2 regions of the Kribbella sp. NPDC051586 genome follow, and region 2 is predicted to be linked to the other one. Evidence: riboswitches for the same ligand, from Rfam matches in the RefSeq annotation. Region 2 holds a riboswitch; the other holds the start of a gene.

Region 1 (14,753 bases), on a different contig from region 2:
CATCGAGCGCCTGCCGTACGACGTGACCGCCGATTCCACCGGTCGCACCGAAAACCGTGATCCTCATTCCACGCCTCCTCGCACTACCATTGATCTCATATAGTACGAGATTCATAAGATATGCGACAGATCAGATCGGCGTGATGCGCGCCACCGGCCGGGTCAGGAGTAGAGGTCGTGCAGGGCGCGTCCGAGGTCCGCGAGTTCGGTGCGCAGTTCGGCCGGCTCGAGCACCTCCACCGCGGCACCGAACCGGCTCAGCGACGCCGCCGCGTTGGTGATCGACTCGATCGGGATCGTCACCACGACACTCCCGTCGGCCGCCGGCTCGGCGGCCGCCACCGCCTTGACCAGGCCCGGGAACGAGATGTCGTAGATCCTCGCGGCCAGCGCTGCCGAGACCCGTACGACGGCCTCGGCGGTGTACCGGACGCGGTCGAAGCCTTCGAGGTGGTTCTGCCAGAACCGCATCAGATTGAAGTCCGGGTCGCGCTCGAAGATGTCGTCGGTCGGCGTCAGTTCGAGGATGTTCGAGACGCGGTACGTGCGCAGTCCATTCGCGGTGGCGGCCACGACGTACCAGGCACCGTTCTTCAGGACCAGGCCGTGCGGCTCCAGGACGCGCTCGACCTCGCGGGGCTCCTCCCAGCGGCGGTACAGCACGCGGATCTTGCGGTCGTGCAGGACCGCGTCGGCGACGGCCGACAGATGCGGGGAGTCCTCGGCGTCCTGGTACCAGGCCGGCAGGTCGAGGTGGAAGCGGTTCTTGAGCCGGCCGGCGCGGTCCCGCTGGTCGGGCGCGAGGGCGGCGAGCAGTTTGAGCTCGGCCGCACTCGTCTCCGCGGTCAGCCCGAGCGCCGCCGCCGCGCCCGGCATGCCGACCAGGAAGAGTGCGGCCGCCTCCTGCTCGGTCAGCCCGGTGAGCTTGGTGCGGTACCCCTCGACGAGCCGATATCCACCGGCGCGCCCCTGGTCGGCGTACACCGGAACCCCGGCCGCCGCGAGCGCCTCGACGTCGCGATAGATCGTGCGGAGCGACACCTCGAGCTCGTCCGCGAGCTCACGCGCGGTCAACTGCCGGCGCGTCTGCAGCAACAACAGGATCGACAACAGCCGGCTCGAACGCATGCTCACCAGGTTAGCCGTGAACACTGCCATGGACTGTCAGGTATGCCCGGGACGCTTGGCTGCATGGAGACCACGACGACCTGGACCAAAGCCACCGGCGACTTCGACTTCCTCAACGGGTACTTCGACGTCCACCACCGGACCCTGAAACAAGCCTTCGCCGGTTGCGACGAGTGGCTCGAGTACGACGGCACCACGACGGCGCACACGTACTTCGACGGGCAGATCAGCATCGACGAGATGCGCTTCCCGACGAAGGGCTCGTACGGGCTCTCGCTGCGCGTGTTCGACCCGGCGGCTCGCCGCTGGAGTATCTGGTGGGTCGACAGCCGGACGATGAAGCTTTACCCACCTGTGCACGGCGGCTGGTCGGCCGACGGTACTTCGTGCCGGCTCGTCGGTGAGGACTCGCTCGACGGGTTCCCGATCCTGTGCAGCTACGAGTGGTCGGACATCACCGAGGAGACCGCGCACTGGGAGCAGGCGTACTCCAGCGACGGCGGCAAGACCTGGGAAACCAACTGGATCATGGACTTCACCCGCCGCTCCGATCCTCCGCCGCCGCTCGACGTACCGAAGGTCACCGACGACTTCGACTTCCTCGTCGGGCGGTGGTCGTTCCACAACCTCCGGCGTCGCCCGGTGCTCGGCGAGCCCTTCGAGTGGCACGAGTTCGACGCCGAACTACAAGCCACAACGTACTTCGACGGGGCCATCAGCGTCGACGAGGGCTGGTACCCGACGGAAGGCTTCCGTGGCGCGACGTTCCGGCTGTACGACCCGACGACCCACACGTGGTCCATCCACTGGATCAACAGCGAACGCGGCCACCTGGAGACGCCCGTCATCGGCTCCTTCAGCGGCGACACCGGCATCTTCGAGGGCCCCGACGACCTCAACGGCCAACCGATCGACGTCCGCTTCCTCTGGACCCGAGGCACCGACAAGGCCGCTTGGGAACAGTCCTTCTCCACCGACGGCGGCAAGTCCTGGACCACCAACTGGCACATGAACCACACGCGGGTGGAGTGATCAGCGCTCCCTGGTGCTTGCCATGCGAGCGATTCGTCTGACCTTGAACAGGCGATGGGGGCCTTGGACAGGTCATGCCATGTGCCAGGCCCCCACCGGGTGTCCGAGGTTCACCAGACGACCGGTCGCCCGGAGACGCGTGGGGCTAGCTCAGTTGTCTGACGGCGGCGAGGGTGGAGAGGGCGGCTTGGGTTGCTTCGTAGCCCTTGTCTTCTCGGCTGTCGGGGAGGCCGGCTCGGTCCAGAGCCTGGGGGTCGTTGTCGCAGGTGAGTAAGCCGAAGCCGACGGGGATCCCGGTCGTCACGCCGACCTGCATCAAACCCTCGGTCGCCGCCTGGCAGACGTACTCGAAGTGCGGCGTGTCCCCCCGGATCACCACGCCCAGCGCGACCACCGCGTCGTACCCGGCCTTGGCCGCATGCAACGACGCAACCGGAAGCTCGAACGACCCCGGCACCCGGATGACCGTGTAGTCGCTGATCCCGGAGTCGTCCAGCGCCCGGATCGCCCCGGCGACCAGAGCGTCCGTGACTTTCGGGTGCCATTGGGCCGCGACAACCGCGACGCGGGCGCCGTCGACGCGAGGGACCTCGATGGTTGGTGCTCCACTGCCCGACATCAGCCGGCTCCGTTCTCTTCCGTGAGTACGCCGCCCGGCAGGTGGTGACCCATCCGGTCGCGCTTCGTCCGCAGGTACCGCAGGTTGTGCTCGGTCGGATCGATGGAGATGCCGCGGCGCTCCACGACGTCGATGCCGTACCCCTGAACCCCCGCGAGCTTGTCGGGATTGTTGGTCAGCAGCCGCACGGACGTCACCCCGAGGTCGGCCAGGATCTGCGCCCCGGTGCCATAGTCACGAGCATCGGCCGGCAGCCCGAGATCCAGGTTCGCGTCGACCGTGTCGCGGCCCGCGTCCTGCAGCTCGTATGCCTGCAGCTTGTGCAGCAACCCGATCCCGCGCCCCTCATGACCGCGCAGGTAAACCACCACGCCGCCCTCGGCAGCGACCTGCCGCATCGCCTCGTCCAGCTGCGGCCCGCAGTCGCACCGCAACGAACCGAACACGTCTCCGGTCAAGCACTCCGAATGCAACCGCACCAACGTCGGCCCATCACCGATCGGGCCGCGTACCAACGCCAGCTGCTCCGAGCCGTCCACCGTGTTCCGGTAGCCGTGGGCAATGAAATCGCCGTACTGCGTCGGCAACGTGGTGGTCGCGACCCGCTGGATCTGCGACTCCGTACGACGCCGGTACCGGATCAGGTCGTCGATCGACACCAGCACCAGCCCGTGCTCGTCCGCGAACGCCCGCAGCTCGGCACCGCGCTTCATCGTCCCGTCGTCGTTCACCATCTCGGAGATCACCGCGGCCGGCGTCAATCCAGCCAGCCGCGCCAGGTCGATCGATGCCTCGGTGTGCCCGGGCCGCACGAGTACGCCGCCCTCCCGGCCGCGCAGCGGGAACACATGCCCCGGCTGCACCAGGTCGTACGACTCCGAGGCGGAATCGGTCAGCACCCGGATCGTCCGGGCCCGGTCGGCCGCCGAGATGCCGGTACTGATCCCGTCCCGCGCATCGACCGAGATCGTGTACGCCGTCCGCATCCGCTCGCGGTTGTGCGGCGTCATCAACGGGATCCCGAGCCGGTCGAGCTCGCTGCCCTCCATCGGCACGCACACCACACCCGAGCTGTACCGGATCAGGAACGCCAGCAGCTCCGGCGTCGCCTTGGACGCGGCGAAGATCAGGTCGCCCTCGTTCTCGCGGTCCTCGTCGTCGACCACGATCACCGGTCGCCCGGCGCGGATCTCGTCGATCGCATGCTCGATCGTGTCGAGTTTCAAGACGTTACCCATGTCAGCCCACCACCACTGGTTCCGGCGGAGCAACCCGCTCCTGGTTCTGGATCTTCCACCACGACGCGAATCCGATGATGCAGAACAGTCCGTACACGACGTACATCGACGCCGACGGATAGAACTTCGCCTGCACCAGCAGCGGTACGCCGACCACGTCGACCGCGACCCAGATCAGCCAGAACTCGACGAACCCGCGCGCCATCCCGTACGTCGCCAGGATCGACCCGGTCAGGATCCACGCGTCCCACTGCGGTCCCCACGAGCCGAGTGCCTTCAGCACGAAGTACGCGATCGCGTAGATCACGACGCCGATGCCGAGCAGTTCGAGTCGTTGCCTCGCCGTCGCCCACTTGGGCTGGACCGCCGAAGCGGAACCGCCGTGACGGGTCTGGTACCAGCGGTACCACCCGTACAGGCTGATCAGTGCGAAGAACACCTGCCGGCCGGCCTGGCCCCACAGGTCCTTGTCCTGCGGCGTGTCGAAGATCCCGCCGACGAAGACCGTGAACAGCAGCACGTTGCCGACGATGCCGACCGGCCACGCGGCGACCAGCCGGCGCATGCCGAACAGCGCACTGGCCAGACCGAACACGTTGCCGACGATCTCCCGAACCAGCACCGGCGAGCCGGCGATCGTCACCTGGGAGTGCAACAGCCAGTCGATCGGGTTCACTTGTTGCCTCCAGCAATTAGTCTCTCGACGTACTTCGCGATCACGTCGACCTCGAGGTTGACGGTGTCGCCCACTTTGTTCCGCCCGAGCACGGTCAGCTCCAGCGTGGTCGGGATCAGGCTGATCCCGAACGTCCCGGACGCGTCGTCGACATCGGTCACGGTCAGCGAGACCCCGTCGACCGCGATCGAGCCCTTCTCGGCGACGTACTTGAGGATCTCGGGCGTCGTCTCGACCCGGACGTCTTCCCAGTGCTCACCGGGGCTGCGCGAGGCGATCGTGCCGGTGCCGTCGACGTGCCCCTGCACGATGTGACCGCCTAGCCGCGCGTGTGCGGTGACGGCACGCTCCAGGTTGACCGACGAGCCCTTGTCGAGGCCGCCCAGGCTGGTGCGCTGCAGTGTCTCGCGCATCACGTCCGCGGTGAACACGCCGTCGCCATGCTCGACCACCGTCAGGCAGCAGCCGTTGACCGCGATCGAGTCGCCGTGACCGGCGTCCTCCGTCACCTTCGGCCCGCGGATCGTCAACCGAGCCGCGTCGCCGTCGAGCAGGTCCAGGGACTCGACCGTGCCGAGTTCTTCGATGATGCCGGTGAACATCTACTTTCCTCCCAGAGGGACCAGGGTCAGCCGGACGTCGTCACCGAGGCGGCTGACGTCCGCTAGCTTGAACCGCCGCAGGTGGTCGATCGATTCCGCGCCGAGGTCGCCGACCGCGGCGAACCCGGAGCCGAGCACGGCCGGGGCGACGTACGCGACGATCTGGTCGACCAGGCCGGCGCGCAGGAACGCGGCGGCCAGCGTCGGACCGCCTTCGAGCCAGAGGTGCCGGATCTGCCGGTCGTCCAGCTGCCGGAGCACCTCGGCGGGATCATGGGTCGGCAGCAGCAACGTCTCCGCGCGGTCGTTGCGGACCCGCGCGGCCGGTGGGACCTCCCGGTCTCCGACGACGACACGGAGCGGCTGCCGCGCCGCCGGTACGTCGTTCTCGTCGCGGACCGTCAGCTCAGGGTCGTCGTCCAGCACGGTCTGGGTGCCGACGGCAATCGCGTCGCACTCTGCGCGATGCCGATGTACGTCGGCGCGCGCGATCGGGCCGGTGATCCACTTGCTCGACCGGTCCGGCGCCGCGGAGCGACCGTCGAGCGTGGTCGCGAACTTCCAGGTGACGAACGGGCGACCGGCCCGGACACTGTGCAGCCAGACGTAGTTGACCGCCTCGGCCTCGTCCCGAAGGACGCCCTCGACGACCTCGATGTTCTTGCTGGTCAGCTTCTCGGCGCCGCCCGCCGCGGTGCGATTCGGGTCCGGTACGGCGTACACGACCCGCGCGACCCCGGCCTCGATCAGCGCATCCGCGCACGGGCCGGTCCGGCCGGTGTGGTTGCAGGGCTCCAGCGTGACGTACGCCGTACCGCCGCGGGCGCGCTCTCCGGCCATCCGGAGCGCTTCGACCTCGGCATGCGGGCCACCGGCAACGGCATGGAAGCCCTCGCCGACCGGATGGCCGTCCGGGCCGGTCACGACACAGCCGACCACCGGGTTCGGATGGGTGCTGCCGACACCTTTCGCGGCCAGTTCGACCGCACGCCGCATCCACGCGACATCAATCGGCGAAGCGTTACTCACTGCTCGGTCCCTCGTCGTCACGGACGCACTACCGGGGTCTCGTGACGACCGGCGACCACGCTCCGCCATCCGGGCTTCGCCGTACGCCACCTCGCGCACGCCCTGCCGACCGGACAACAGAGCACACCCGCCGACCGCGTGCGCCTCCCATCCGGACTTTCACCGTCGGTCCCGGAATTCCACCAGGTCAACCGATCGCCAAACCGCAGCGACCGGGTCGCGGACTGTCACCGCCGGCTCGGAATTACACCGACCCCGGAGCACGCGAGTGGGTTCACTCGTAGTTCAAGTATGCCTCTCCCCGCAAGCCACACCACGACCTGGGTCACATCGTGGTCCGTTCCTGCCCCTCCTGCCGGCTCGGCGCGATCCGCCGGGTGAAGGCCAGGCCGACGGCGGCCACGGCACACGCCACCGCGACGGCCAGGATGAGCGGCCGGTACCCGAATCCATCGGCCAGCCCCGCGCCGCCGAGCGGCCCGAGCGCCTTCGCGATCGTGGTCGGCGTACCCAGCATCCCGGCGATCGTGCCGAACCCGCTCGCGCCGTACCGGTCGAGCAGAATCGCCGGCGTCGCGATCGACGACACCCCGAACCCGAGCCCGAACAGCACCAGACACCCGATCGCTCCCCCGACGTGACGTCCGACGGCCGGCAGCAGGGCGATCGCGATCGCCTGGACGAACAAGATCAGCGAGGTGATCGTCGCCATCGGCAACCACCGCGCGGACACGCTCGTCACCAACCGGCCGGTCACCGACAACAGACCGAGCAGCCCCGCCAAACTCGCCGCCCGCGCCGGCGGATGCCCGAGACTGACCAGGTACAGCACCAGGTGGACCGAGACCGCCGCCAGCGCAGCACTGTGCACGACGAACGCACCAGCAAGCACCCAAAACCCAGGATCCCGAAGCACCCTGCTCGGCGACCCAACCTGCCTCACACCGAGGTCTGTGCTGCCGCCTGAGCTGCGGCCCACGCCGGGGCCTGCGCTCTGGTCCGCGCTGGGACGGGCGCCGCGGTCCACGCTGCGATCCGCGCTCTGGTCCGCGCTGGGACGGGCGCCGCGGTCCACGCTGCGATCCGCGCTCTGGTCCGCGCTGGGACCCACGCCGCGGCCCACGCTCTGGTCTGCGCTCTGGTCCGCGCTGGGACGCGCGTTGCGATCCGCGCTGGGGCCGGTGCTGCGGCCGGTGCTGGCGGCTGGGCTGTCGGCCGGGCGTGGGGGGCCGGGGTGTACGGCGAGGAGGTGGAGGGGGACTGTGATCGCGGCGAGGGTGCCGGCCAGGATCATCAACGCGGTACGCCAGCCGTGAGCGTGGGCGAGGTACCCGGTGAGCGGCAGGAAGATCGAACTGGCCAACCCACCGACGAGCGTGATCGTGAGGATGGAGTTGGTCCGCTTGGCTGGTTCCGCGACGGCGACCACGACCGCGAACGCCGGTGGATACAACACCATCGCGCAGGCGACACCGATCACGGCAAACACGGCGTACAACTGCACGACGTTCTGCACCTGCGACCACCCGAGCACAGCGACCGTGGCAAGCACCGAGCCGCTGGACATCAGTCCGCGCCCGCCGCGCACATCCAGCCGACGACCGATCGGGATCGACATCAGACCGCTCACCAGTACCGCGGTGGTCGACGCGCCGACCGTAGTGGTGGTGGAGATGGAGAGCTCGGCGCTCATCGGCCCCAGCAGGGCGCTGAACGCGTAGATCAGTACGCCGTACCCGACCGTCGTCGTGACCGCGAGCGCGCCGACCATCAGGCGCAGCCGGTCACCCTTCGCCCCAGTGACAAGTGTCGAACCCATCACCGTCATTATTTCACGCCGAACCCCACCCGCCCGGTGAATTTCCTCTCACCGAAACAGCAACCAGGCCGCACTCCCCAACAACGCAACCGCCCCCACAAAACAGACCCCCGCAACCACCCACAACCCCCGCCGGTGTTTGGGAGCCGCCGGAGCCGTAGCGTCGCCGCCGCGCTCAACCGGCACCGAGTCCTGCGGCCCGCCAGACGCGGCCACCGGCGCGACTCCACCGCCTCGCGCGGGCGCCGGCGCAGCCGCACCACCGTGCCCGGGCGCCGATGCACCCGCACCACCGTGCGCGGATGCAGACGTACCCGCACCTCCCCGCGCGGGTGCCAGCGCAGCCGTACCACCCTGCCCGGATGGCGGCCTAGCCGCACCCTGCCCGGGTGCACCACCGTGACCGAGTGCCGACGCAGCCACACCACCGTGCTCGGATGCCGACGCAGCCCCACCACCCTGCCCATGTGCCGGAGCAGCCTCAGCACCGTGCCTGGATGCCGACCTAGACGCACCACCCGGCCCAGCCGAACCTCCCCGCGCCGGCACAGCCGCACCGCCCTGCGCGGACGCAGACCTAGCCGCCGCGTCCTGCTCCGGTGCCGGAATAGCCGCACCGCCCTCCGCGTGTGCCGGCGCAGCCGCACCACCATGTCCGGAGGCTGGCACAGCCGCCGCACCCTGCCCGGGTGCAGACATGGTTGCGCCGTCCTGGGCCGGTGCTGGCGTGGCCGCACCGCCGTGCGCGACGACCGGTGTAGCCGCGTCGGCGCGGTTGGGTGGTTGTGGGTAGCGGTCGGTGGGGGGTGGGGTGGTGGGTGGTGCTGTGTGGTGGTGGGGTTGCGGGCCCGTGGGGGTCCAGGCCGGTGGGAGGGGTGGGAGTTGATCGAAGACCTCGGGGGCGTCGGGGTTCTGGGCCCACGGATCAGTTCCCGGCGGGGGTATGGCGCCGGTTGCGGCCAGGAGTCGGCCGGCGGAGGCGGCGGACTCGGGTCGGTCGGACGGATTCCTTGCCGTCAGATGGCGGACGAAGTCCCGCAGAGCTCCGTCGAGGTCGGGGAGCTTGCCGTCTGTGCCGGGTCGTTCGCCGGTGAGGAGTTCGACTGTGACGGCGCCGACGGCGTACAGGTCCTGGCGGGGGTCGGGGTCCGCGCCCGCCAGCTGTTCGGGGGCCTGGTATCCGGGCGTGCCGAGGACGGTGCTGTGGCGGGTCATGCGCGGTTCGTCGAGGAGGCCGGCGACGCCGAAGTCCGACAAACGCAGGTGCGGCCACCCCGTACCGGTGGCGTCAAGCAGAAGGTTGGCCGGCTTCACATCGCGATGTACGACGCGTGCCGCATGTACTGCGGACAACCCGTGCAACAGCTGATCCACCAGGACAGCGACGTACGACTCGGGCAGCGGACCGTGATCACCGAGCAGCGTCGCGACCGACCCGCCGCGCACCAGCTCCATCGCGAACACGACCTTGTCGTCATCCGCCGCCCATCCGTGCGGCGCCACCACATGCCGGTGCTCGATCCGCAACGACTGCTCCCGCACGAACCGCAGCAAGGTCGCCGCATCGTGCTGCCCCAGCACCTTCGCCGCCACGTACGCCGAGCGCCGCAGGTCCCACGCCCGCCAGACCGACCCCATCCCTCCGATCCCGACGAGGTCGATCAGCCGATACCGCCCAGCAAACGCCTCCACCACCCAGAACCTACCGCCCCGACCGCCCACCTCCGGCAGGACGCCGCACCACGCCGAACCGCGAAGGACGCGCAGCCCCGGATCATCGAGCGATCCGGGCCGCGGGCATTGGGTCAGCGATGCGGAGGTTGCTGAGGTGGCTGATGCCCGCCCTGGTTCGGGTACTGCGGCGTAGCCTGGTTCGGGTACTGGTGCTGACCGTGCTGCCACGTGCCAGCTGCCTGAGGGGTCGGCCTGGCGCGGAGACGGAGTACCACGAGGATCCCGATCAGGAGCAGCAGAACACCACCACCGCCGAGGCCGGCGACCAGCGCGAGCGGAGGTCCGTCGCTCGGAGTGGGGTCGCCCACCACCGGGCCGCCGGCTTCAGTCTTGTCGCCGCTGCCTGGGGTCTCCGACGACTGCGAAGGCGTCGCGGTCGGGGTCGGTGTGATCGAGTCGCCGGAGACCGGAGTGGCGCCGTCTACGTACTGCGGTTTGCCTGTGCCTGCGGTGCCTTCGAGGGCGACGGTCAGCGTCATCGGGATGGCGAAGGCCTTGTCGTCGTCCTTGCGGGTCACGGAGAGCGCGATGTAGTACTCACCGGGCATCGCAGTGCCCTTGTCCATGGTGTTCGCGCCGTCGCGGTTGAGGTAGCGGACCTCCTTGGTCGTATTCGCTTTGACGACCCCGTCCTTGGTCAGCACGCCGCGCCGCCCGACGTTGCCGGGCACCTGCTTCGCGAACGTGGCGATCACGTCCTCGCCGAGCGGTGAGATCAGCCCCATGTCGAGGTACCGGATCCCGTCGATCGCCTTCGCGGTCGCGGCTCCCAGCTTCGGCACCGTCGCCTGCGCCTGGATGCGCTGACCCCAATCGGCCTTGATCCGGTAGAGCTGCACTTCGCCTGGCATGAGGGTGGTCTTGAAGCTGCCCGGCGTGATGAGCGGAGCGTCGGCGAAGCTCGAGCCCGGAATGATCGCGCTCGGTGTGACACCCGGCATCGGAGTCCAGGTCGGGTCGTCGGCCTCGGGCGGCAGGTTCGTGGTGGAGTCGACCGGCGGCTCCTCGTCCACGCGTAACTCGTACGGAACGCCCTTCATCTCGCGGAAGGCGTCACCGGCCGAGACAGTCAGCACCAACTGGTCGTCGGTGCTGCAGCCCTTGGGGTAGTCGCCTGTCCAGCTCGAGGCGGCACCGGTGGCGATGCCCTGATCACCGTCGAACGCGAGCGGATAGCTCCAGCCGCAGTTCTCGCCGCCGATCGTCTTGAGGAAGACCTCGGCCTTGAGCACGAAGCTGCCGCCCGACGGCCGCCGGAAGCTGACGCCGGCGCGCAGGGTCGACTTCGCCATCGTCCGCTTGATCAGGTAGTACTTCGCGGTCTGGTCGTTGCCGAAGGTGTCCGAGTAGTGGCCCGGGGCAAGGGTCGGCGCGCCTTCCTGCTGCGGTCCACCCTGCACCGGCGTGCCGGAGATGCGGAACGGGCGGAAGGCCCGCGTGGACAAGCGGTCCAACCCCGCCTCGAGGTCGATGGTCGAGTCGGCGTCGTAGTAGTCGCCGCGACCCTCCCGAGCGACGCACTGCAGTTGGCTGCGTGCCTTGCCGCCGACGCGGAACCCGACGACGTCGATCTTCAGGTCGATGCCCTGCTTGGCGATGGACTGCGCGACCACACAGGGATCCGGCGCGCAGGTGGCCTCGCCGTCGGAGACCAGCACGATGGTGCGTTGGCCGACCGGACCGAGATCCTTGGCCGCCTGCTGGAGCGCGTAGCCGATCGGTGTCTCGCCGTACGGCTTGTACTTCGCGATCGCGGCCTGCAGTTGGGGCCGGTTGCTCGTGCCGATCGGGACCGTCAGCTGGGTGTCGGTGCAGGCACCGGGCTGGGTGCGTTTGAACACGGTCGCGCCGTACACCCGCAGGCCGACCTCGGCGGCCGACGGGAGCTTGCTGACCACCTGGGTCAGGGCGGTCCGGGCGGCGGTGATCTTCGTCTGCCCGTCGCCGGCCGGCTCCTTCATCGAGCCGGACGAGTCGAGCACCAGGACAAGCTTGCCGCCCGACGGCGCGGGATCGGCCAGCGCGGTCCCGGTGGTCAGCCCGGCCAGCACAGCCGTCAGTGTGATGGCGAGGAGCGCCCACACCGCAGGGCGGCGGCGTGGCTGGTGAGTCGTCATCGTTTCCTCCAGTGAGATTCGCTGCCGCAAACATTTGCAGTTTGCGATCGCGAATGTCAAGTCCGATCCGACTGGAAATTTGCGTTCGCTAGTGCGAAGATATTTGCAATCGCGACGCGATGGCCGACAGAAGGGTCAGACCGATGGACCAGACAGCGCACAACCTCCAGCAGCAGATCGAGCTGTACGGCGAGCCGCTCGGAGACACAGTACGGCGCATCCTGGGTCCACTCGGGCTGACGCAGGGCGGGCTCGCGCAGGTGATCGGCATGTCCGCCCCGATGTTGTCCCAGCTCGTCAGCGCCCAGCGGGTGAAGATCGGCAACCCGGCGGTGATGGCACGGCTGCGGGCGGCGACGGAGCTGGCCGACCTCGCGATCGCGAGCGAGATCTGGCCGGACGACATTCCGTCTTCGCTGGACCGGATCCGGGCGACCACCGGAGGGCTGACCACCTCGGGGGCGACCGGGCAGCTGAGCAGGGACGGCCGGCCTTCGAGTGGCTCGCCGGTCGGCGGCGCTGTGGCCTCGGGGCTACCCGACGGAGAGGTGCCGTCGGGGTTCGGCGCGCCCGGCCCGGCCCAGATGGCTCTTGCGGCCGGCATCCATACCCCTCTGCCTGCCGGCGTGGTGATGAGCGGGGACGACGGGCCCATGCCCCGGGCCGTCGTGCGGGCGATCCAGGATCTGCTCCGCGAGGTTGCGTCGGCCGACGAGATCCAGCGAGCTGCGATCGCCATCGAGACGGAGTCGCCCGCATTGGCCGAGTTACTGCTGGCGTACGGGACCGGCAGGACGGCGGATGCCCTTGCCCACTATGAGCAACATCACGGCTGAGCGACAGCACGGGCAGCGACCAGCCGCCCAGCAGCGCTTCCAGTTAACACGAGCTGAGTAGACATTCGGGTCCGTCTCATCCTTTGTCGGCGTGGAATTCCGCCACCGAGTCTGGTGTTGGGTTGCGTCGGCGGGGCGGATCGCCCTGCGTTCGTTGACGTTGTGAGGAGAGGCTTGTGCGCGCGTTCGGCGCTTTCCAGCGGGTTGTTGCGGTAGCGGGAGCGATCACTCTCGCGGTGTCGATGGTTGCCTGCGGCAGCGATCAGGACGACGCCGCGAGCGGACCCGACCTCGGGCTGATGAAGGCCGGCACGCTGCGGATCGGGACCCTTACCGACGCCCCGCCGAACGTGTATGTGAAGGACGGCAAGTTCACCGGGTTCGACAACGACCTGATCACCGCGGTGGCCGCCAAGCTGAATCTGAAGCCCGAGTTCGTCGGCACCGACTTCTCCGCGCTGCTCTCGCAGGTGAACGGCGGCCAGTTCGACCTCGGCAGTTCGTCGATCACGATCACCGAGGCCCGGAAGAAGACGGTTGCTTTCAGCAACGGCTACGACTTCGGCTACCTCGGGCTCAACACCACCAAGAACTCCGGTATCACCTCGTTCGACCAGCTCCAGGGCAAGCGGGTGGTCGTCGTCCAGGGCACCGTCCAGGACGACTACGCGACCGGCAAGAACCTCAACCCGGTCCGCGTGCCGAACTACAACGCCGCGCTCGGCCAGCTCAAGGCCGGTACGGCGGACGCGTGGGTCTCCCCTGCCGAGATCGGCGAGAAGATGGCCAAGGAGCAGGGCGGCGGCACGGTGATCCTGGCCGCCAAGGAGCTGAGTGACGCGCCGATGGCGTTCGCGGTGGCCAAGGACAACGCCAAGCTCCGCGACGCTGTGGACAAGGCGCTCGACGAGGTGATCGCCGACGGCACCTGGACCAAGCTGGTGGAGCAGTACTACCCGGGTCGCGCCGTACCGGCGAACTTCAAGCCCGGCTCCGGCAGCGTGAAGTTCACCGCACCCAAGGCCTGAGCATGGATGTCTGGTCCACCCTGAGTGACACCTTCCTCGACTGGGAGTCGATGAAGGCGGTCCTGCCCGAGATGCTGAAGGTAGGACTGGTCAACACCCTGATCCTGGCGGCAGCCTCGGTCATGCTGGGCACCGTGCTCGGCATGATCGTGGCGGTCCTCGCCCTGTCCGCCAAGCCGTGGCTGCGGTGGCCGGCGAAGATCTACACAGACATCTTCCGCGGCCTGCCCGCGATCCTGACGATCCTGCTGATCGGCCAAGGCCTGTCCCCGATCACCCGCCACTGGTGGGGCCCGAACCCGTACCCGCTGGGCATCCTCGCGCTCTCCCTGATCGCCGCCGCATACATCGGCGAGATCTTCCGCTCCGGCATCCAGAGCGTGGAGAAAGGTCAGCTCGAGGCCGCCCGCGCACTCGGGTTCAGCTACACCAGCGGGATGCGGCTGGTCGTCATCCCGCAAGGCGTACGCCGGGTGCTGCCGGCGCTCGTGAACCAGTTCATCGCGCTGGTGAAGGAGTCCAGCCTGGTGTACTTCCTCGGCCTGCTGGCGAGTCAGCGCGAGCTGTTCCGCATCGGCCAGGACGCCGCCGCGACCAACGGCAACCTCTCCCCGCTGCTGCTCGCGGGCATCTTCTACCTGATCATCACCGTGCCGCTGACCCACTTGGTGAACCACTTCGACAAGCGGCTACGTGAAGGGCGTCCGGCCGAGACCGAAGATGTGAAGCTGGAGGAGCTCGCGCATGCGAACCATTGAGGCCGCGAGCCTGGAGGTCGAGGGCGTCGAGCTCGCCTTCGGAACCAACAAGGTCCTGCGCGGCGTGAATCTCGCCGTACCGGCCGGACACACTGCCTGCGTGATCGGCCCGTCCGGCTCGGGCAAGTCGACGCTGC
Region 2 (14,753 bases):
ATCACCGCGACCGGCAGTAGAGCGCGGAGAGGTGCGTACGTCGCGTAGGCGAACGCGACCGCCATCACCGCACCCGACAAGACCATGACCGGCAGATTCCCGAGCTGGATCGTCTCGGCCTCGATGCCGACGTGCAGCCCGAACTTCAGTCCCAGCGCGAGCCCGAGCGAGACCCCCGCGATGATCCCGCCGGTGAGCAGCATCGCTTCGAGACTCCGGGCCGCCGCGGTCACGTAGTACCCGGTGATCGCGTCCTGGACGGCACCGGTGAGGGCGATCCCGGCCAGCAGCATGATGATGCCGGCGGCAACGACCAGGGACGGCTTCACCGGTGCGTGCACGGCGTACAGGATCAGCGCGACCGCGGTCGCGACGAAGGCGCCGGCGACCTGCTGGTAGAACGCGGGCAGCCGCTGCCGGTTGAACCAGCGGTTGCTCACGTCGATCACGATCGCGGTCAGCACCGCCACCATCGTGATCAGCCAGCCGCCGCCGAGCAGCAGCGTCGCGCCGCCGGCCATCACACCCCAGGCGAGTACGGCGCTCCACCGCGGGTACGGCGGACCCGCCGACGTCAGCCGGGCCAGCTCACGCGAGGCGTCCTCGCGGGTCACGTCGCCGCGGGCGAACCGGCGTACCAGGCTGTCCACGTCGGTCAGCCGGGAGAAGTCCTGGGACCGGTAGCGGACCAGCCGGATGTGCGTCTCGGGCGCGACGTCCGGCGCGGCCTGGTACGAGACCGCCATCGAGGTGAACGTGATGTCCACCTCGCACCCGCGCAGCCCGCCCGCCGCCGTCACCCCGAGGATCGTCGCGGTCGCGTCCGCCGTCCCCGCGCCGCTGGATAGCAGCACCTCACCGACCCGCAACGCCAGGTCGATGGTCGCGTAGACCTCCCGCTGCTCGTCAGGCTCCATCGAGAAGGCGATGGGCCATCGCGAGGTCGGTGATGAGGATGTTGACCCAGCCGCCGAGCATCGCGGCGCGGATCGCGGAGTACTTGCGGTCGCCGCCGGCGACGCCGATCCGGCGCGGCACCGCCAGCAGTTCCTTCGCGGTCACCCCGATGACCCGCTGGTCGAACGTCGAGCGCACAAGCTTTCCCTCTTCGTCGAAGAACCGGAAACACACGTCCCCGACGGCGCCGAGCCGGCGTAGCTCGTCCTGGTCGGCCTCCGCGACCGCGTTCCCACTGCGCTGCAGCAGCGGCGAAGGCTCGAGGCTGCCGATCCCGACCAGGGCGTCGGTGAGTTGTCCCCACGTGCCCAGAACGTCGCGAACCGACACGTCGTTCATCATCGCCCGCCGCACGCTGGGCGTCCCGACCAGACCGGGAGCGGGCAGGTAGACCGGCATCCCGCCGGTCAGCTCGGCGAACCGCGCGGTCAGCCGGGTGGCCTGCATCTGCACGGCGGCGTCCCCCAGGCCGCCGACGATCTGGACCACCTTGTCCACCACCGGCACGCTCTTGCGCGGCATCCGGTCGACCGCGCTGATCAGCGTCTCGCTCCACGACGAGATCCCGACCACGTGCCCACCGGTGAGCGTCATGTCGAGGTACGCCGCCGCGCCGGATCCGAGCGCCGGGAGTACGTCGTCCCCCACTCCGAGCGTGTCGACGACCACCGCGTCGCGCAACCCGTACCGGCCCTGCAGCTCGTCCTCGAGGTCGCTGTGGACGCCGCTCGGCATGGTCACCACGGTGTGCACGATGCCGACCTCGACGGCCTGCTTGAGCATCCGGGACACCCGCGCCTGGGACAGGTTCAGCTCGGCGGCGATCTGCGGCTGGCGGATGCCCTTCTCGTGGTACATCCGCGCCACCTTCGCGAGCAGCCGCAGCTCGTCCAGCCCCGGCTGGCGCACCGCGCGGTTCGCGTTCACCTCGACCCCCTCGCAACGTTCAGGAATACGGACTATAGGTCAGGCACGGCCGAGACAGAGGTAGACGCGTGGCGCTCCACCGGGGTCGGGGATCGGGGCGTTCCATGCGTCCCGCTTGCCGGTTGCGACGATCGAGCCGTCGCGGGGATCCACGATCGTGTACGCCAACGGGACGGTGTCGTCGAAGACCATCACCGGTCCGCCGTGCTCGCGGTACACGATCAGCATCCCGTCCGCGCCGCTCAGCGCCCGCCCGGAGATCACCCGGGTCCAGTCCGGCACCATGTCGGCGGTCGGCAGGCCCGCCAGGATCTTCCCGAGCATGCCGACGTACGTCGACCCCTCGAAGCCGATCGCCTCGTGCCAGCCCGCGCTGGGAGCCAGGAAGAACTCGGAGTGCCCCGGCTCCTCCGGATGCAGCCGCCACTGCCACAGACTGCCCGCGCCGTAGACGACGCCCATCGTCCCGCCCGCGCACAGGTTGCTCCACGCCTCGTGACCCTGCCACCAGCCTTCAGCGACGCCGGTCCGGCCGGTGTGCTCGTACGTCGGCTCGCCGTTCGCGACTGCCTTCACCGGCTCGTTCCGCCACATGTCGGCGACCCGGTCGGGAACGTGCTCGCCGGTGTGCCCGGTCTGGCACCACTGGAAGTCCAGCCAGTCGGCGTCCTGGTGAGCGTGCGCCCGGATGTGCGGACGGTAGTGGATGCCCGTCGGCTGCGCGTAGCAGTCGGCCGCGTGTACCTCGGCACCTCCGACCGCGGTCTGCGGCTCGTCTCCGGAGCCGTCCCCGCCGACGAGGTAGATGGCCGGCTGAGCGCCGTACCGTGCGACGAGATAGCGGCAGTACGTCGCGTACTCCTCCGGCGGGACGACTGTGCCCGCAACGTTCAGGCCTTTCCAGCCGAAGCCCTGGAAGACCGGCTGCAGGACCGGGACGAGGCCGTGGTCGACCAGGATGTCGAGCAGCTTGTCGAGGTACTGGAAGTACTCGACGTTCATCCGGTTGAGGTGGCCGTCGGGCAGGTCCTCGAAGCCGACGCCGAAGCCCTCGTCCTGGGAGCGGTCGCGGGGGCCGACCGCGCGCATGTCCGGTTGCACCGACATCAGCAGTACTGCGTTGAAGCCCTTGGCCTGCCGGTCGGCGGCGTACTCGCGGACCTGCTCGGGCGTGGCCCGCCACGGAAGCGCCCACGCGGTGTCGGCGACCAGTATCGCCGGCGTCCCGTCGGCGTGAATCAGGCTGCGCCCGCCAGGCGACATCCGCCAGAACCCGTGCCGGTAGAACGGGTTGGCCTCGTCCGCCGGCGCAGCCGAGACCTCGAGCTCACCGACGGCGGACCCGCTCGTCCAGCGCCAGCGCCCCGCCTCCGGCGGGGCGAAACGGACCCGCCAGGTCTGCCCACCGTCCCAGAACGCCGGCCGCCGCAGGCGGCGGCCGGACTCGTGCTCGAAGTCCACCCAGACCTCGGTGCCGGACTCCTCGCCGGTCAGCGTGAGTTCGGTCGAGCGCCAGACGGATGAGATGGACATGACACTCCAAGGGTGCTCTTAGCCGTTAAGCTGAGGATGAAAGACACACGTGCTCTGGGGTCGGTGAAATTCCGAGCCGGCGGTGACAGTCCGCGACCCGTGACTTCGCGAGAAGAAGCGGTTGACCCGGTGGAACTCCGGGACCGACGGTTAAAGTCCGGATGGGAAGACGCACGTGGCAGCTTCACGTTTCCTGCGCGAAAACAGGAGGCGTGAGGTTTGTCGTTGCCCCGGAGTGCTGTCGGAGCACTGCCGAGAGGACAACGACCGTGAACACCATCACCAGTCCAGGCACCAGCCCGGGCACCAGCCTGGACACCATCGAACGCGCCGTCGCCGAGATCGCCGCCGGACGGCCGGTCGTGGTCGTCGACGACGAGGACCGTGAGAACGAGGGCGACCTCACCTTCGCCGCGAGCCTCGCCACGCCCGAGTTGATGGCGCTGCTCGTCCGTCACACCAGCGGATATGTCTGCGCACCCGCTGCGGCGGAGCTCCTGGATCGGCTCGAGCTCCCGTTGATGGTCCCGAACAACCAGGACAGCCTGCGGACGGCGTACACGATCTCCGTGGACGCGGCGACCGGTGTCGGCACCGGCATCTCCGCGGCCGACCGGGCGCGGACCGTCCGGGTGCTGGCCGACCCGGCGGCGCAGCCCGCGGACCTGATCCGGCCCGGTCACATCCTGCCGTTGCGCGCCGTCGACGGCGGAGTCCGGCAGCGGCCCGGTCACACCGAAGCCACGGTCGAGCTCGTCCGCCTGGCCGGCCTGCCGCCGGTCGGTGTGATCGGCGAACTCATGAACGACGACGGCACGCTGATGACTGGCGCGGACCTGCGCGCGTTCGCCGACGCTCATGACTTCGCAATGATCTCGATCGCAGACCTGGTCACTTACCTGTCATGACGAGCTTGCGGGCGGCGTCGGTGATGCCCTCGGGGGACAGGCCGTACCGGTCCAGGAGGTAGCCGGCGGACCCCGTGGGCGCGAACTCGGGGAACCCCAGGATCGTCACCCGCGCCGGATGGTGCTGGACGACGGTCTCCGCGACAGCGCCACCGAGACCGCCGCTGGACACGGCCTCCTCGGCGGTCACGATGCCGGCCGTCTCCCGCGCAGCCGCGACCACGGCGTCGGTGTCCAGCGGCTTCACCGTCGGCATCGACACCACGCGGGCCGAGATCCCCTCCTCGGCCAGTCGCTCGGCCGCGGCCAGCGCCCGCCACAGCACGGTTCCGTTGCTGATCACCGTGACGTCGTTCCCCTCCCGGACCGTGATCGCCTTGCCGAGCTGGAACTCGTAGTCCTCCGAGTACACCTTCGGCACGCTCATCCGGCTGACCCGGATGAACACCGGGCCCTCCGACGCCGCCGCCCAGCGCAGGGCGGCCGCGGTCTCGATCGGATCCGCCGGGACGATGATCTTCATGTTGTCGATCGCCCGCAGCCAGGCGATGTCCTCGACCGAATGGTGCGTCGGCCCGAGTTCGCCGTACGCCACGCCGGGGCTCATGCCGCAGAGCTTCACGTTGGTGTTCGAGTAGGCGACGTCGGCCTTGATCTGCTCGAGCGCGCGAGCGGTGAGGAAGCAGGACGCCGCCGAGACGAACGGGATCCGGCCCCCGTTGGCCAGCCCGGACGCGACGCCGACCATGTCCTGCTCGGCGATGCCGACGTTGATCAGCCGGTCCGGGAACGCCTTCCGGAAACTGTTCAGCTTGCTGGAGCCGACCGAGTCGTTGACCACCCCAACGATCCGGTGATCGGCCTCGGCCAGCTGGGCCAGCGTCTCGACGTACGCGTCCCGGCAGTCGTACCGCGGCTGGTCCGCGATCGAGGGTCTGTCGGTGACGGTCATGAGAGCTCCTTCAGGGCCTGCTGGTACTCAGCGGCATCGGGGACGCGGTGGTGCCAGGCGACGTTGTTGCTCATGAACGAGATCGGGTGCCCCTTGTGCGTGTGGGCGATCACGAAGGTCGGCTTGCCCGGCCGGAACGGTACGGCGGACAGCACGTCGAGCAGTTCGCCGTGGTCGTGCCCGTTCACCTCGACGACCGCGAACCCGAACGCGGCCGCCTTCTCCGGCAACGGGTCGAGGTCGTTGGTCTCCTTGGTGGTCGCGCCCTGCTGCAGCCGGTTCCGGTCGACGATCAGGGTCAGCCGGTCCAGCTGGTACTGCGAGGCCGCCATCATCGCCTCCCAGTTCGAGCCCTCCTGCAACTCGCCGTCGCCGACGAGCACGTACGTACGACGCATCGAGACGTCGAGCTTGGCCGAGAGAGCGTGCCCGACCGCGATCGGCAGACCGTGACCGAGCGGACCGGTGTTGGCCTCGACGCCGGCCACCTTGGTCCGGTTCGGGTGACCGTTCAGCGCGGACAGCGGCTTGAGGAACGTGGCGAGCTGTTCGACCGGCAGGAATCCGAAGGTGGCGAGCGTGGTGTAGAGCGCGCCGGCGACATGGCCCTTGCTCAGGATGAAGCGGTCCCGCTCGGCGTGGTTCACCGTGGCCGGCGAGATGTCGAGCACAGCGCCGTACAGCGTGGCCAGGATGTCGATCGCGGAGAAGTCGCCGCCGATGTGCCCGGCGCCGGCGTAGTGGACCAGCTTGAGGTCCTGGATCCGGATCTGCCTGGCCGCCTCGGCGATGTGCGCGATCTGCTCGGTACGACCGGCATGCGCCGGCAGCCGGCCGAGCACCGGCATCGTCGTGTGTTCGGCGGTCAGGGTCATGCGAGCTCTGCCATCGAACTCAGCAGGACCTTCTGGACCAGCTTCTGCGCGGCCAGCGCGTCGTGCGACGCCTGGGCGGCCGCCAGCGCGTCGTCGTCGAGTAGGTCGAGCGCGTGGTGGATCGCCTTCAGGAAGGTGATCGCCTGCTTCGCGGTCTGGACGCTGTCCTCGCGGAACGGGAACTGGTCCAGCTGCCAGACGCCCTCCCAGTTGTTCTTCCGCAGCGTGTGGAAGAACTCGAACGTCTCGACCAGGTGCACCGAGCCGACGACCATGTCGTCGTCCCAGCCGCGAAGGTTGTCGTTGACATCGATCGCGAACAGCCGGCCGTAGTCGATCGCCAGCTGCGCCGCGTCGGCCGGCGTCTCCAGCCCGTACAGCGAGTGGCCGAAGTCGAGCAGGATGCCCAGGTTGGGCAGACCGATCTTCTCGATCCCGAGCAGCGTCCGGGCGACGTTCGGGAAGATGATCTTCACCCGCGGCTCGCGCGGCTTGTACTCGATCACGAAGTTGATGTCCGGGTGCGCCGACACCAGCTCCTTCAGGCCGTCGAGGGCGAGGTTCCAGATGTCGTGGTAGTTGACCTGGAACGGGTAGTCCCAGCCGTCCTGACCCGGCCACAGCTTCACGTACGAGCAGCCCAGCTCCTTGGCCAGCTCGGTTGCCTGGTGCAACAACTCCATCGCCTGCTTGCGGACGCCCGGGTCCGGGTTGGTCAGTGAGCCCTTGACGAAGTCGCGGGTGTAGATCTCCGGGGTGATCGCGATCGCCTTGAGGTTGTTGCGTTTCAGCGCGTCCTTGACCTCGGCCAGCGTTCCGTCGTACCCGGCGAACGGCCAGTTCAGGTCGACCACGGACAGGTCGCCGACGGCGCCGGCCCGGTCGATCTGCTCGAGCAGGCCGACGGGATCGCCGTACCCGTCGGTCGCGTAGCGGTCCTTGTAGGTGGCGAAGTGCCAGATACCCGCGCCGAAGACCGGCATGTCAGTCATATTTTGTTCCTATCCTTTGAGGGAGCCGGCGGTCAGGCCGCCGACGATCCAGCGCTGGAGCAGGGTGTAGGCGATGAGGATCGGGACCACTGCGATCAGGATGCCTGCCGCGAGTCCGGTGTTGTTGTTGGCGAACTGTCCCTGGAAGTTGAGCAGCCCGACCGGGATCGTCTTGTGCGCGTCGGAGTTCAGCAGGATCAGCGCGAACAGGAACTCGTTCCAGGTCGCGACCGCGTCCAGGATCGCCACCGTCACCAGGGCGGGCACCGACAGCGGCAGGATCATCGTGAAGAACACCCGCCAGTCGCCGGCGCCGTCCACCTTCGCGGCCTCGATGATCTCGTCGGGGATCTGCCGGAAGAACGACTGCAGCACCAGCACCTCGAACGGGATGCCGAAGGCCAGGTACGGCCCGATCAGCCCGAAGATGCTGTCGGTGGCGCCGAGCGAGCGCATCATGATGAAGACCGGGACGATCGTGATGTAGATCGGGATCGTCAGCCCGAGGAACACCGAGAACATCACCGTCCGGCGGAACCGCATCCGCAGCTTGGCCAGCGCGAACCCGAGCATCGCCGAGACCAGCACGCCGAGCGGCACCTTGATCGCGGCCAGGATCGCGCTGTTCTTGTACGTCGTGGCGAAGTTGCCGATCCCCCACGCGTCGGAGAAGTTCTTCCAGGTGAAGTGATCGGGCCAGGACAACGGACCGTTGCCGATGAAGTCCGCGAGCGGGCGGACGGCGGTGATGACGAGCAGGGCGAGCGGCGAGATCCAGAAGAGGGCGACGACGACGAGGACAAGCGTCATCACCAGACCCCGGCGCCCCTTCTGCCCAGGACTGACCGGTTCGACGGCGGCCGTCTCGGTCGGGAGGTCCAATCTGGCGGGGGCGATGGAGGTCATGACGCCTCCTTCGTCTGCGAGCGGACGTACGGGATGCCGACGGCGATCGCCACCAGGGTGATCACGACGGCGATCGCCGTGCCGTAGCCGGCCTGGTAGTACTGGAAGACGTTGAAGTACATCCACGTCCCCATCACCTGCGTCGACGTACCAGGACCGCCGTACGTCATCGCGTAGATCATGTCGAAGACCTTGAACGAATCGATCAGCGACAAGGCGATCACGATGTAGTGCGCGGGCCGCAGGCTCGGCATCGTCACGTGCCAGAACTGCTGCCACTTGGTAGCGCCGTCGACGGTCGCCGCCTCGTACAGCTCGTTCGGAATCCCTTGCAGGGCGGCCAAGTAGAGCAGCATCGGGAAGCCGGTGCGCAACCAGATCGCCGGCACCATCACGGCCCACAACGCGGTCGAGTCCTGCCCGAGCCACGGTTGGGCCAGCCCATCGAGCCCGATCAGGCGCAGGAACGAGTTGATCGCGCCGTACTGCGGGTTGTACAGCCAGCCCCAGATGCTCGCGATGGACACCAGCGGCAGGACCGCGGGTGTGTAGAAGATCAGCCGCAGGATCGGCTTGCCGTGCACCTTGCCGTTCAGCGCGATCGCCAGCAGCAGGCCGATGACGGTCGGCACCGCGATGGTGACGACGGTCCAGATCAGGTTGTTCCGGACCGCGGTCAGCACGACCGGGTCGTGCGGCATCTTGAGGTAGTTGTCCAGCCCGACGAACTTGTACGACGCGCTCAGTCCGTCCCAGTTGGTCAGGCTGAACCACAGTGACGACACCGCCGGGTACACCAGGAACGCGACGTACACCAAGAGCGCGGGCAGGGCGAACAACCAGGGCGACCAGCGGCCGCGCTTCGGCTTCGCCAGAGCGACTGTCGTTGCCATCCGCTAGCTCTTCGCCCAGGCGGAGATGATCTCCTGCATCTTCTTCGACGCCGCCTCCGGATCGACCTTCCCTTGCAGCAGGTCGCTCTGCACGCTGAAGTACTGGTCGGCCTGCTTCTTCGGGAACGCCTGGTCCTGGATCGTGTAGAACCCGTTCTTCCCGTACTTCGTCGACCACTCGGCCGACAGCGGCAGCGACTTCGGGTCCGGCTCAGCGCCCTTGACCGTCGAGGCGGTGATGTTCATCGCCTTCTGCGCCGCGGGCTGCACGATGAAGTCGATCAGCGCGGCCGCCTTGTCGGCGTTCCCGGTCTTGGCGTTGACCATGTAGCCCTCGACGAAGCCCGAGTGCCGCGCGGGCGACTTGTCCGTCGGCAGCTCGAAGTTGCCGAACCCGGAGGGGCTCTTCTTCGCGGCCAGGATCGCGCCGGCCTCGGTCCACTGACCGGCGATCGTGTACGCCGTCTTGCCCTGCACGTACCACGGCTCGACATCGGACGGGTCAAGCGCGAGTGCGCCCTGAGGCAGCCACTTCTTGTCCTGCCACTTCTTGAACAGCGTGAACGCCTCGACCACCTCGGGCCGGTCCCAGCTCTCACCGCCGGTCAGCAGCTTGTCGTGCAGCTCCGGTCCCGAGGTGTGCTCCAGCAGGTACTCGAACAGCCGCATGATGTCCCAGCCGTACTTGCCACCCAGTCCACACGGCGTGACCCCGACAGCCACCAGCTTGTCGTTCACGGCCTCGAGCTCGGCGTACGTCGTCGGCGGCGCGCTCACGCCGGCCTTGGCGAACAGCGACTTGTTGTACCAGGCACCCAGTCCGAGCTGCACGAACGGTACACCGGACTTCACGCCGTCGAACGTCATACCGCTGATCGCCGTGGTGTTGAGCTTGGAGTCCCAGCCGTACTTGTCGTAGTACTTGCTCAGGTCCAGGGCCTGCTTGGCCTTCGCGAACGGGCTGCCGATCTGGCCGCCCCAGATCCGCCAGACGTCCGGGCCCTTGCCACCGAGCAGCTCGGTCCGCAGCTTGTCCGGGTACACCGCCGCACCCGATCCGGGCAGGCTGTCGACGGTGGTCGTCGTACCGTTCTGCTCGTCGAACTTCTTCACCTGGGCCTTCAGCAGGCCGATCGTCGAGTCGTCCTCGTAGGTGAACAGGCGCAGATTGTTCGACGCCGCCTGAGTGGCTCCCCCGCCCGTCGACGTACCACCGCCGGTGCAGGCGGACAGACCGGCGCCGAGCGCGGCGGCGGACGTGAGGCCGAGGAAACCACGGCGGCTGAACGTGCTCATCGACCGGGGTGGTGGGGTGGGGAAGGTATTCATCAAGAGCTCCTTTGGCGGGCAAAACGGCGGATTTTGGCGAACATGTCCTCCAGCAGGAAGCGGACGTCGACCTGCTCGCAGACCTGGATGGGGTTGTCGGTGCCCGGCAGGTACCAGCCGTCGATACCGAAGCGCGGCGCCGGCCGGGTCCGGAAGTTGCCGCTGTGCGGGTAGAGCATCAGGGAGATGGCAGGCGAGTCGCCGAGGGAGCGGGACTCGATCGGCTCGCCGTGGTACGTCGCGTTCCACTCGACCAGCTGGTCGATCAGGTACTTGCCGAGCGGGCCGGCGTCGCCGATCTTCTCCTCGAGCTCCGCGTAGCTGACCGAGACCTTCGTGTAGACGTCGCTGGTGACCTGCCAGACGGTGATCCCGGAGCCGAAGACGACGTTCGCGGCGTGGATGTCGTTCGACAGGTTGAACTCCATCCGGTGGTCGGCCGCGTAACCGTTGTAGCCGCGGCCGCCGATCCAGACCACGATCACGTCCCGGTTCACCAGGTCGGGCTCGAGCAGGATCGCCGACGCCATGTCGGTGAGCGGGCCGAGGAACGACACGAACAGCGGGTCGCCCTTCGACGCCAGCTTCGACTCCTCGATGATCAGCCGGGCGCCGGGCGAGTCGAGCGGGGTCTGCTCGTCCGGGATGCCGGTGGTGGCGCCGTTCGCGACCGGGATCTTGCCGGTCAGGTCGAGCAGGTCCAGCAGCAGGTCGATCTCCTCGCGGGACTCCTCCATGCTCCGGTCGGACCGGTGGGTGCCGAAGTGCGCGGGGATCAGGCCGCGTACGTCGAAGGTGGGCGACAGCAGCCCGTGCACGATCGCGAACTGGTCGTCTGCCTCGTTCTTGGCATCGGTATTGATGATCACCCGGCGTCTGCTCGGCTTCACGCGGTCTCCTCTTCCACCCGCCGCCGAAGGCGGCGTTCTTTTGTTCCTGCTCTTGTGTTGGTTGTGAATAGATATTCAGTAGTGCATAAGCTGTCGTCATGAGTGTCGCCACGCGGCTAGAGTCGCGTCAAGAGTTCAGTTGAAACTTGGAGGGCGGATGGTCCAGGCGGTACTCGCGATCGACCAGGGCACGACCAACTCCAAGGCGGTCCTGGTGAGCGCCGACGGGACCGTGCTGGGGAGCGGCTCCGCCCCGGTCGGCCTGTCCACCCCACGCCCCGGATGGGTCGAGCAGGACGCCGAGGACCTGTGGCAGAGCGTGGTGCAGGCAATCGCGACGTCTTTCACAGCCGCGGGCTCCGCGGTCGACCTCGCCGCGATCGCGCTCTCCACCCAGCGTGAGTCCGTCGTCGGCTGGAGCCGGTCGGGCCAACCGGTCGGCCCCGTCCTCGGCTGGCAGGACACCCGCACCGCCGCCTGGTGTGCCCAACTGCCCTCCGCCGTTGACGGTCTGGTCCGTGAACGGACCGGGCTCCGGGTGGATGCGATGTTCTCGGCACCGAAGATGCGCTGGCTCCTCGATCGGTCCGACGCCCTGGTCGGCACCGTCGACGCCTGGCTGATTCACCGGCTGACTGGTTGCCGTGAGCATCTGATCGAGGCCGGGAACGCCTCGCGCACCTTGCTTTTCGACGTTCAGGAGTTGGACTGGTCCCCGGAGTTGCTCGACGCGTTCGGCGTACCGCGGTCGGCGCTGCCCGACGTACGGCCGTCCGATGCGGGCTTCGGCGTGACGGCCGGTGTGCCGGGTCTGGCCGACGGGATCCCGATCATCGCCGTACTCGCGGATTCGCATGCGGCGATGTACGGGCAGGGGTGCACGCAGGCCGGGATGGTCAAGGCCACGTACGGGACGGGGTCGTCGGTCATGGCGCCGCTGGACGGGTTCGTCGAGAGTGGCTGCACGCTGGCCTGGCTGACCGATCGGCCGGTCTACGCGCTCGAGGGGAACATCGTGTCATCGGGCGCGGCGCTCGCGTGGACGGCCGACCTCCTCGGCCTGCCCGACGTCGGCGCCCTCGTCGCCCTCGCCGCGAGCGTGCCGGCGGCGGAGGGCGTCGTGCTGGTACCGGCCTTTGCCGGATTGGGCGCGCCGCACTGGGACCGCGAGGCGCGCGCGGCGTTGACCGGCATGAACAGCTCCACGACTCGCGCTCACATCGCCCGGGCAGCCGTCGACGCCGTCGCCCATCAGATCTGCGACATCACGGACACGATCCCGGGCGAGCCGAAGAGTCTGCGCGCCGACGGCGGGGCGACGGTGTCCGAGCTGTTGATGCAGACCCAGGCGGACCTTCTCGGCCGGCCGGTAGAGGCTGCCGACGTACCAGAGGTTTCCGCGCTGGGTGCGGCCGAGCTCGCGTGGACGACGCTGGGCGGGACGACCGGCTGGGCCGCGCGACGTTCGTACCGGACCTACCAGCCCGGGATCGATGCCGCCGCGCGGGCCGAGCTCCGGGCGCGGTGGGCCGGAGCGGTCGCGTCCGTCCGGGTCAGGCCAGCTTGATCCGGAAGACCGCCACCCGGGCGTTGTGGTCGTCGACGTTCATCGGGACCACGTTCGTGGTGACCAGGTCGAGCTGGACCGTGCCGTCGCCGGGCAGCCAGTTGATCCGGTCGATGCCGTCACCGAAGACCTTGCGCTCGGCGTCCTGGCCGGTCGCCTTGTCGTAGCCGGGGTTGTTGGTGTCCGCCGTCCAGATCACCAGGTGACCCTTGTCGTGGTGGGCCATCACCCGCTCGCGGTGGGTCTTCTTGTGCAGGTCGTAGTAGGCGCGCAGGTTCGGGTTCTGGTCGCCGTTGTACGCGCCGTGCAGGTAGTGGGTGTTGATCAGGACGAACTTCAGCCCCGGGTGCGCGCCGTGCTCGACGACGACCTCGTTGATCCAGCGCGGCGGGCTCACGTTCGGGACGACGCCGTGCACGAAGGTGGGCTTGGAGTTGATCACCTTCCACGGCGTCGGTACGGAGATCGGCACGCGGTAGGAGCTGGGGTCGTTGAGGAACGCGTTGGCGTAGGCGTCGCCGAAGTTCTGCGCGATCATCGCCGGCTCGCCGGTGTCACCCTCGCTGATCTCCTGCCAGCCGACGAACGGCCGGTTGCCCGGATCGCCGCTGCGCACGGCCTGGATCGCCGGGCCGCGGGCCGCGAGGTTCTTGCGGCCGATGTTCGCCGTGATGACCGGGAGCCGGAACCAGTCGGTCGCCGCCGAGGCGGACCTGGCCCCGGCCACCGAACCGAACGTCGCGGCGCCGGCGAGCGCACCACCGCCGAGCATCAAGGCCTGCCGTCTACTGATCCTGTTGACCATCACTGCCTCCACAAGGGTCCGGCTCTTCAGCCGGGGGCGGGTGTCTTGTCGACCAGGGCGTGTCTCCCGATCCCCCGCCGTAGCGAGCAGGTGCTCGGTGCGGCGAGGTGCCGTGCCGAGTGCCGCGCAGTAGGCGGGGGATCGGGAGACACGCCCTAGCTACGACGGACGGTACTGGGCGACGGTTCCAGACCGCCGGGGGTGACCGCGGTTCCGCCCTGTGACCGGATGTGGCTGGAGATCGCTTTCCGTCACAGGTTGACTCGGTCGGGACGCCCACCTATGGTTACGGTCACAGGCTGTGGAAAGCCCTTTCCCAGGCTCAGGAGGGAGGCGCCCATGTGTGAGTTCGAGCCCGGACCGGCCATGGCGCTGCCCGGCGGTATCGGCATCTCGAAGCTGAGGGTGTACGACGTCGAGGCCTCCGACGGCCTGGTCGGCGGTACGCCGCACGTGCACCTGGCCTGCTCCGAGGGGTACTACGTGCTGTCCGGCAAGGGCGCCGTACGGACGCTGGACGCGAAGGGTTCCACCGAGGTCCCGCTGCGGGCCGGCGCGGTGGTCTGGTTCGGCCCGGGCACGATCCACCGGCTGGTCAACAACGGCGGCCTGGAGATCCTCGCCCTGATGTCGAACTCCGGTCTCCCGGAGGCCGGCGACGCCGTCATGACGCTGCCGCCGGAGTACCTCACCGACCGCGAGACCTACCTGCAGGCGACCGCCCTCAGCGGCGAGGGCGACGCGCGGACCGCGTCCGCGATGGCCCGCCGCGAACTCGCCGTTCAGGGGTACGCCGTACTGCGGGAGCGGTACGAGTCGGAGGGGCCGTCCGCGCTGGACGACTTCTACGCGGCCGCGGTCCGGATCGTGCAGCCGCAGCTCGCGGACTGGCGCAAGCGCTGGGAACAAGGCGCCCGCCGGCTCGCCGACGAGACCGGCGCCGCCCTCGACGCGCTGGAGGCCGGCACCGCGCCGCACCTGCAGGCGGCCGAGCTGCACCAACTCCCCGCACCTACTGACTCCGGCCTGCACGGCATGTGCGGCCGCCTCGACGTCTACGACACCAACGCGTGAGAGGTACGACTGTGAACGAGCGACGCATCGGCATCGTGATGAACGGCGTCACCGGCCGGATGGGCCTGCGCCAGCACCTCGAGCGTTCCATCGTGGCGATCCGGGAGCAGGGCGGACTGCTCGCTGCCGACGGCACGATGATCAT

The links. Region 2 has a riboswitch for FMN ahead of ribB (3,4-dihydroxy-2-butanone-4-phosphate synthase). Riboswitches for the same ligand answer to the same signal wherever they lie in the genome.
Region 1: linked by a shared signal. The riboswitch ahead of ribD (bifunctional diaminohydroxyphosphoribosylaminopyrimidine deaminase/5-amino-6-(5-phosphoribosylamino)uracil reductase RibD) and the one ahead of ribB (3,4-dihydroxy-2-butanone-4-phosphate synthase) in region 2 are both predicted to bind FMN.

What each region holds. Positions count from the first base shown of each region.
Region 1 covers NZ_JBITDF010000005.1:61,153-75,905, forward strand. Annotated here, with positions in the region: gene ACIA58_RS33800 (NAD(P)-dependent oxidoreductase) at 1-67, opposite strand, end outside; gene ACIA58_RS33805 (helix-turn-helix transcriptional regulator) at 163-1,128, opposite strand; gene ACIA58_RS33810 (hypothetical protein) at 1,192-2,160, shown strand; gene ribH (6,7-dimethyl-8-ribityllumazine synthase) at 2,306-2,779, opposite strand; gene ACIA58_RS33820 (bifunctional 3,4-dihydroxy-2-butanone-4-phosphate synthase/GTP cyclohydrolase II) at 2,779-4,017, opposite strand; gene pnuC (nicotinamide riboside transporter PnuC) at 4,019-4,693, opposite strand; gene ACIA58_RS33830 (riboflavin synthase) at 4,690-5,295, opposite strand; gene ribD (bifunctional diaminohydroxyphosphoribosylaminopyrimidine deaminase/5-amino-6-(5-phosphoribosylamino)uracil reductase RibD) at 5,296-6,324, opposite strand; FMN riboswitch at 6,459-6,592, opposite strand; gene ACIA58_RS33840 (MFS transporter) at 6,650-8,143, opposite strand; gene ACIA58_RS33845 (protein kinase) at 8,192-9,835, opposite strand; gene ACIA58_RS33850 (VWA domain-containing protein) at 9,949-11,994, opposite strand; gene ACIA58_RS33855 (DNA-binding protein) at 12,138-12,830, shown strand; gene ACIA58_RS33860 (substrate-binding periplasmic protein) at 13,007-13,858, shown strand; gene ACIA58_RS33865 (amino acid ABC transporter permease) at 13,861-14,616, shown strand; gene ACIA58_RS33870 (amino acid ABC transporter ATP-binding protein) at 14,603-14,753, shown strand, end outside.
Region 2 covers NZ_JBITDF010000001.1:1,697,043-1,711,795, reverse strand. Annotated here, with positions in the region: gene ACIA58_RS08540 (threonine/serine exporter ThrE family protein) at 1-917, opposite strand, end outside; gene ACIA58_RS08535 (sugar-binding transcriptional regulator) at 907-1,884, opposite strand; gene ACIA58_RS08530 (DUF4038 domain-containing protein) at 1,924-3,417, opposite strand; FMN riboswitch at 3,463-3,596, shown strand; gene ribB (3,4-dihydroxy-2-butanone-4-phosphate synthase) at 3,687-4,325, shown strand; gene ACIA58_RS08520 (transketolase family protein) at 4,309-5,277, opposite strand; gene ACIA58_RS08515 (transketolase) at 5,274-6,152, opposite strand; gene ACIA58_RS08510 (sugar phosphate isomerase/epimerase family protein) at 6,149-7,144, opposite strand; gene ACIA58_RS08505 (carbohydrate ABC transporter permease) at 7,154-8,050, opposite strand; gene ACIA58_RS08500 (carbohydrate ABC transporter permease) at 8,047-8,943, opposite strand; gene ACIA58_RS08495 (ABC transporter substrate-binding protein) at 8,947-10,272, opposite strand; gene ACIA58_RS08490 (nucleoside hydrolase) at 10,272-11,162, opposite strand; gene ACIA58_RS08485 (FGGY family carbohydrate kinase) at 11,320-12,729, shown strand; gene ACIA58_RS08480 (hypothetical protein) at 12,716-13,534, opposite strand; gene ACIA58_RS08475 (cupin domain-containing protein) at 13,874-14,608, shown strand; gene ACIA58_RS08470 (Gfo/Idh/MocA family protein) at 14,620-14,753, shown strand, end outside.